One region of the Leisingera sp. UBA4491 genome, then DNA from elsewhere that is predicted to be linked to it. Evidence: riboswitches for the same ligand, from Rfam matches in the RefSeq annotation. Region 1 holds a riboswitch; the other holds the start of a gene.
What was found. A riboswitch is a leader RNA that binds a small molecule or an ion and turns the genes downstream of it on or off. The one in region 1 is predicted to bind thiamine pyrophosphate.

Region 1 (3,468 bases):
GGCCAACACTCAAAAGCGCCGACAGGCCCGCCTGGGTCAGCGTGAACCGCAGCGCGGCCCAGTCGCTGGCACCAAAGCCCGTGCCTGATTCAGCCCTCAGGGCAACAGCCCCAAGGGTTCCCAGAATCAGCGCAGCCACCAAAAGGGCCGCGCCGATCCCGGGCAGGGCGCTTACTGGCTGAGCGCGTCCAGCCATTCGCCCAGCGCCGCATCGCGCACCTCTGCGGCTTCCGTCTCGCTCAGCAGCAGCGATTTCTCCGGCGCGATCAGGGTATCAAAGCCTTCGGGCAGGCCGCCCGCGGGCGTCACCGCCGGATACATCCAGTTGGTGGTCGGGATGATCGACTGGAAGGCATCCGACACCATGAAGGCCAGGAACTGATCGGCCAGCTCCGGCTGGTCGCTGTTTGCCAGTTTGCCGGCAACTTCCACCTGCATGTAATGGCCCTCGTCAAAGGCCGCCGCCGCCTTGGAGCCGTCTTCCTCCGCGATCAGGTGATAGGCGGGCGAGGTGGTGTAGGAGAGCACCATATCAGCCTCGCCTTCCAGGAACATGCCATAGGCCTCGGACCAGCCCTTGGTCACAGTCACCACGTTGTCAGAGAGGCCCTTCCAGATTTCCGGCGCCTCGTCGCCATAGGCGGCCTTGACCCACAACAGCAGGCCCAGACCCGGAGTCGAGGAGCGCGGGTCCTGGATCACGATCTTCATGTCGCTGGCGGCCAGCGCCTTGAAATCCGCAGGCGCCGCCGCATCGGCGTTATGCACAAAGGCGAAGTAGCCCCAGTCATAGGGCACAAAGGTCGCGTCGCTCCACTCGACCGGCAGCGCATAATCGGCGCTGACCGAATGCTCCGCAAACAGGCCGGTTTCCTTGGCCGCCGCGGTCAGGTTGGTGTCGAGCCCCAGCACCACATCAGCGTCGGAGCGTTCGCCCTCCAGCTTCACCCGTGCCAGCAGCGCCGCGCCGTCGCCAGCGCCAACCAGTTTCAGGTCGCAGCCGCAGACCTCTTCAAACGCCTTTTCCACCACCGGGCCGGGACCCCAGTCGGAGACAAAGCTGTCGTAGGTGTAAACGGTGAGTTCGGGCGTTTCGGCAAAAGCGGCCGAGGCGCCAAGCAGTCCCGCTGCAAATGCAAGATGTTTCATGCCATCCTCCTTTGCGGCTTTGGGCAAGGGTGGAGGCTGTCCAGTACCTTCCCTCCGCCGGTGTGATCCGGTTCAGGTTCAACGGGTGTCATCTCAGCGCCGCAGCGCACCCCGAGGTGGCGCGGACCTTAGGCCCGGAGCGCAGCAATGACAAGCCAAAGCCCGGCCAGGACCTATGCTTCAGGCAAACTGGACCGCTGCCAGCGCCGGCCCCCAGTTCTTCTGGCAGGAAATATCCCGGGGGAGCCGCCGCAGGCGGCGGGGGCAGCGCCCCCTTGCCCCGTTTGCCGCAGAGAAACCCTCTTGAGACACAGGCCCCTGCCCGCTAAGCACGTCCCGCAAAGGAGACCGCGCCTCATGTCGATGAACAGCTTTGGACACCTCTTCCGCGTCACCACCTGGGGCGAAAGCCACGGGCCCGCGCTTGGCGCCACCGTCGACGGCTGCCCGCCGAATGTGCCGCTGGAGCCGGAAATGCTGCAGCAGTGGCTCGACAAGCGCCGCCCCGGCCAGAACAAGAACACCACCCAGCGCAATGAGCCGGACGCGGTGAAGATCCTGTCCGGCGTGTTCGACGGCATGACCACCGGCACGCCCGTACAGCTGATGATCGAAAACACCGACCAGCGGTCCAAGGATTACGGCGAGATTTCCCAGACCTTCCGTCCGGGCCATGCCGACATCACCTATTTCCAGAAATACGGCAACCGCGACTACCGCGGCGGCGGCCGCTCCTCGGCGCGCGAGACCGCGGCGCGGGTTGCCGCGGGCGGTGTTGCACGTGAAGCAATCAAGGCGCTGGTGCCGGGGCTGGAGATCAAGGGCTACATGACCCAAATGGGCGCGCTGGAGATCGACCGCAGCCGCTTTGACTGGGACGCGATCGAGCAGAATGATTTCTGGATCCCCGATGCCGGCGCAGTGCAGGAGTGGGAAGACTACCTGCAGGCGCTGCGCAAGGCACATGACTCGGTTGGCGCGGTGGTGGAGGTGGTCGCCCGCGGCGTCCCCGCAGGCATCGGCGCGCCGGTTTATGGCAAGCTGGACACTGATCTGGCCGCCGCGATGATGTCAATCAACGCGGTCAAAGGCGTCGAGATCGGCGAAGGCATGAACGCCGCCCGCCTCAAGGGCTCGGAAAACGCCGATGAGATTTTCATGGGCGCCAAAGGTCCGGAGTATTCCTCCAACCACGCCGGCGGCATCCTGGGCGGGATCTCCACCGGGCAGGACGTGGTGGTGCGGTTTGCGGTGAAGCCGACCTCTTCGATCCTCACCCCGCGCAAGTCGATCCGCAAGGATGGCTCCGCCACCGAGGTGATCACCAAGGGCCGCCACGACCCCTGCGTCGGCATCCGCGCGGTGCCGGTGGCCGAGGCGATGATGGCCTGCGTGATCCTGGACCACCTGCTGCTGCACCGCGGCCAGATCGGTGAAAACCAGGGCCATATCGGCTGAATATCAGACCCTAAGAAGGGCTTAGTCCTATTTCCAAGGGTGAAGCGTGCTGTGGCAGCTTCGCCCTTGGCCGTTCAGGAATGCTCGCCTTCACATTGCCCGTGATCCCCCAGCGCCGCCAGCACCTTGCATTCGCCGCCCTGCCCGTGGCCGCACAGATGGGTGATGCGCTCCAGCTCTCCTGCCAGCTGCTCCAGCCGGGAAATCCGCGCGCGCACTGCGCTCAGCTGGGCCTCGGCGATCCGGTGAACTTCTGAGCAATCCTCGCCCAGCTGCCCCTCAATCGACATCATCACCTTGATGTCCTCCAGCGGGAACCCGAGGTCGCGCGCATGTTTGATGAAACCCAGCGCATCCATCCCGTCCTGACCGTAGCGGCGCTGGTTGCCGGCATTGCGGCCCGGCGGCGGCAGCAGCCCGATCTCCTCGTAATAGCGGATGGTGGGCACCTTCACGCCGGTGGCCTTGGACAGCTGGCCAATGGAAAACATTTGCAAAACCTCTTGAAGCTCTAGTGACTAGAGGCCCTACATTGATCCCGAATCGGAAATGAGGACAAGAGCAATGGCAGGCTGCTGCAATCACGACGCAAAATTCGACGGGGTCTCAGACGACTACAAACGCAGGCTGTGGGTGGTGATCGCCATCAATGCCGGCATGTTCGCGGTGGAAATGGGCGCGGGCCAGCTGTCCGGCAGCCAGGCGCTGAAGGCGGACGCGCTGGACTTTCTGGGCGACGCGCTGACCTATGGCATTTCGCTGGCGGTGATCGGAGCGACCTTGCGCACCCGGGCGCTGGCGGCGCTCGGCAAGGGTATCAGCCTGCTGCTGATGGGGCTGTGGGTGTTCGGCTCCACCGTC
Region 2 (3,468 bases), on a different contig from region 1:
ATGTTCATAGAGGAAGCTCTCCTTGTGGTGATGCAGGCACCACTTCGCCATGATCGAGCCGCCGCGCGAGACAATCCCCGTCACCCGGTTCACCGTCATCGGCACCATATGCAGCCGCACACCGGCATGGATGGTGAAATAATCGACGCCCTGTTCCGCCTGCTCAATCAGCGTGTCGCGGAACACTTCCCAGGTCAGGTCCTCGGCGATGCCGTTTACTTTCTCCAGCGCCTGGTAGATCGGCACCGTGCCGATCGGAACGGGCGAGTTGCGCACGATCCATTCGCGGGTGTTGTGGATGTTGCGGCCCGTGGACAGGTCCATCACCGTGTCGGCGCCCCAGCGGATCGCCCAGACCAGCTTGTCGACCTCTTCCTCCATCGAGGAGGTGACGGCAGAGGTGCCCATATTGGCGTTGATCTTCACCTTGAAGTTGCGGCCGATGATCATCGGCTCGATTTCCGGGTGGTTGATGTTGGCCGGGATGATGGCGCGGCCGGCGGCGATCTCCTGGCGTACGAACTCCGGCGTCACGTAATCAGGGATGTTGGCGCCGAAATCATTGCCGTCGCGATTTGCATGGCAGGGCGACAGCTCGCGCAGCTGGTTTTCGCGGATCGCCACGAACTCCATCTCCGGCGTGATTAGCCCTGCACGCGCGTAGGCCAGCTGGGTCGGCGCCTTGCCATCCTTGCCGCGCAGCGGCGCGGGTTTCACCGGGAATTCCGGCGTCAGCCGGTCGCCCTCGACAAAGCCGTTGTCCTCCGGCTTCACGTCGCGGCCCTGATAGCGCTCAACGTCGCCGCGGGCGAGGATCCACTGGTGGCGCAGCGCGGGCAGGCCCTGGCGGATGTCGGTCAGCACGTCCGGGTCGGTATAGGGGCCGGAGCTGTCATAGACCGGCAGCGGCGCCTCGGCCGCGGTGGGGTGGGTGGAGATTTCCCGCATCGGCACGCGGATGTCCTCATGGACCTCGCCGCTGACGTAGATCTTGCGCGACGCGGGCAAGGCACCTGTGGTGATTTTCGGGTTGGGGACGTTCATCTGGTGTTCCTCCGGGCCTTCGGTTCAAAAACACCAATTGAGCCGGGACGGAGGAAAACGGGCAGGGGGGTGTACAGCCGGTGTACGGCCGGTGCACGCATGCTGCCTGTTCGAAACACGGGTTGCCGCAGGGGGCGCCGCACCATGTTTCTTGCTTCCTACGCCAGTATCAACTGGGTCAGGTTCAAAGGGTCGCGCCGCCGGTCCGGGTTGCCCCGCACCATGACGCCTCTCAGTCCCTTGGGCGGGACTCCCCTGCGTGCCTATAGGGCTAGGGGAGGTGCGGGGTTCGCGTCAACCGGAATCTTTGTAGATATTTTTTATCCCTTTGAATCATGGGTTTCGGTGGATTATTGCTGAAAACCCGGGGCAAATCGCTGCAGCGCGGCTTTGGTGCTTGATCGGCGCTTGCAAAATTATCTATAAAAATCCGCAACGCCATCCGCGCATGGCCAACAGGTATAGAGAACAGGAGACAGCATGCTGGACGCTGCACCCATCCGCACCGACTGGACCCGCGAGGAAGCGGAAGCGATTTACAATAAGCCTTTCATGGACTTGCTGTTTCAGGCGCACACCGTGCACCGGCAGTATTTCGACCCCAACCAGGTGCAGAAATCCAAGCTCCTCAGCATCAAGACCGGCGGCTGCGCCGAGGATTGCGCCTATTGCTCGCAGTCGGCGCGCAATGGCGCGCAGCTCTCGGCCTCCAAGCTGATCGAGGTGCAGCGGGTGATTGCCGAGGCCAAGAAAGCCAAGGAAGGCGGCGCGACCCGCTACTGCATGGGAGCCGCCTGGCGCTCGCCCAAGGACCGCGACATGGCCGCGCTTGAGGCGATGGTGCAGGGCGTCAAGGACCTGGGCATGGAAACCTGCATGACGCTGGGCATGCTGGACGAGGAGCAGGTGTTCCGCCTCAAGGACGCAGGCCTCGACTATTACAACCACAACATCGACACCTCGGAGCGCTACTACTCCGAGATCATCACCACCCGCACCTTTGCCGACCGTATCGACACCCTGAACCGGGTGCGCGAGGCGGGTATCAAGGTCTGCTCCGGCGGCATCGTCGGCATGGGGGAGAAGCAGCTGGACCGCATCGACATGATGCTGGCGCTGGCCACGCTCGAGGTGCATCCAGATTCGGTGCCGGTCAACATGCTGATTCCGATTGCCGACACGCCGCTCGCCAATGTCGAGAAACTGGATCCGATCGAATTCGTCCGTTCCGTGGCTCTGGCCCGGATTTTGATGCCGAAATCCCATGTGCGCCTCTCCGCAGGCCGCACCGATATGTCGGACGAGATGCAGGCGATGTGTTTCTTTGCCGGCGCAAACTCGATCTTCGTGGGCGACACGCTGCTGACTGCGGACAACCCCGAAGAGGACAAGGACCAGCAGCTGTTTGACCGTCTGGGCATCACCGCGATGGCGGCAGGCTGCGACGGCAGCCGCTGATGGCGGGCGCCTTCCCCCGGCATGAGAAATCGCTGGAAGCGCTGCGCACGCGCGGGCGCTACCGGCAGCTGATGCCGCGGGACGGGCATGACTTTGCCTCCAACGACTACCTTGGTCTGGCGGGCAGCGACGTGCTGCGCGCCGCCGCCGCCGCTGCGCTGGCGCGCGGTGTGCCGGTCGGGGCCGGCGGTGCGCGCCTGTTGCGCGGCAATGACGCGGAGCATCAACTGCTGGAGGCCGAGGCGGCCGCGTTTTTTGGAACCGAGGCCGCGCTGTTCATGGGCGGCGGCTTCAATGCCAATCAGGCGATCTTCTCAACCCTGCCGCAGCAGGGCGATCTGGTGCTCTATGATGCGCTGATCCACGCCAGCACCCATGACGGGATGCGGCTGGGCCGGGCCGAGACCCGCAGCTTCGCTCATGGCGATGCGGAGGATGCCGCACGGGTGCTGAAGACATGGCGTGCTGAGGGCGGCACAGGGCAGGCCTGGATCGCGGTTGAGGCGGTCTATTCCATGGACGGCGACCTGGCGCCGCTGGACGCGCTGATGGCGCTGGCGGATGCCGAAGGCGCGGTGCTGGTGGTGGATGAGGCGCATTCTTCCGGCGTGTTCGGCGATCTGGGCCGCGGGCTGGCACACGGCATCGCCCACCGCCCCAACGTCCTTTCCTTACACACCTGCGGCAAGGCGCTGGGCGCCTCGGGCGCGCTGATCTGCGGCCAGAAGGTTTTGATCGAGACGCTGATCAACAAGGCGCGCGGGTTCATCTTTGCCACGGCGCCGTCACCCTTGAACGCGGCACTGGTGCGGGCCGCCTTGCAGGAGCTGCAGCAGAACCCGGGCCGCCGCGAACGGGCGTGGCAGGGGATCACCCATGCCCAAGACGAAGCCAAACGCCTGTGCGGGCTGGAGGGTTTCCAGAGCCAAATTCTGCCGGTGGTGATCGGCGACGACAAGCGCACCA

Region 2: it holds a riboswitch for thiamine pyrophosphate, as region 1 does, so the genes downstream of both, thiC (phosphomethylpyrimidine synthase ThiC) here and thiB (thiamine ABC transporter substrate binding subunit) in region 1, are expected to answer to the same signal.

Annotation. Positions count from the first base shown of each region.
Region 1 is NZ_DGNN01000013.1:19,735-23,202, forward strand. It holds gene B2P87_RS05950 (thiamine/thiamine pyrophosphate ABC transporter permease ThiP) at 1-196, opposite strand, end outside; gene thiB (thiamine ABC transporter substrate binding subunit) at 172-1,149, opposite strand; TPP riboswitch at 1,182-1,273, opposite strand; gene aroC (chorismate synthase) at 1,507-2,607, shown strand; gene B2P87_RS05965 (MerR family transcriptional regulator) at 2,682-3,098, opposite strand; gene B2P87_RS05970 (cation transporter) at 3,172-3,468, shown strand, end outside.
Region 2 is NZ_DGNN01000019.1:22,849-26,316, forward strand. It holds gene thiC (phosphomethylpyrimidine synthase ThiC) at 1-1,044, opposite strand, end outside; TPP riboswitch at 1,183-1,311, opposite strand; gene bioB (biotin synthase BioB) at 1,525-2,502, shown strand; gene B2P87_RS10470 (8-amino-7-oxononanoate synthase) at 2,502-3,468, shown strand, end outside.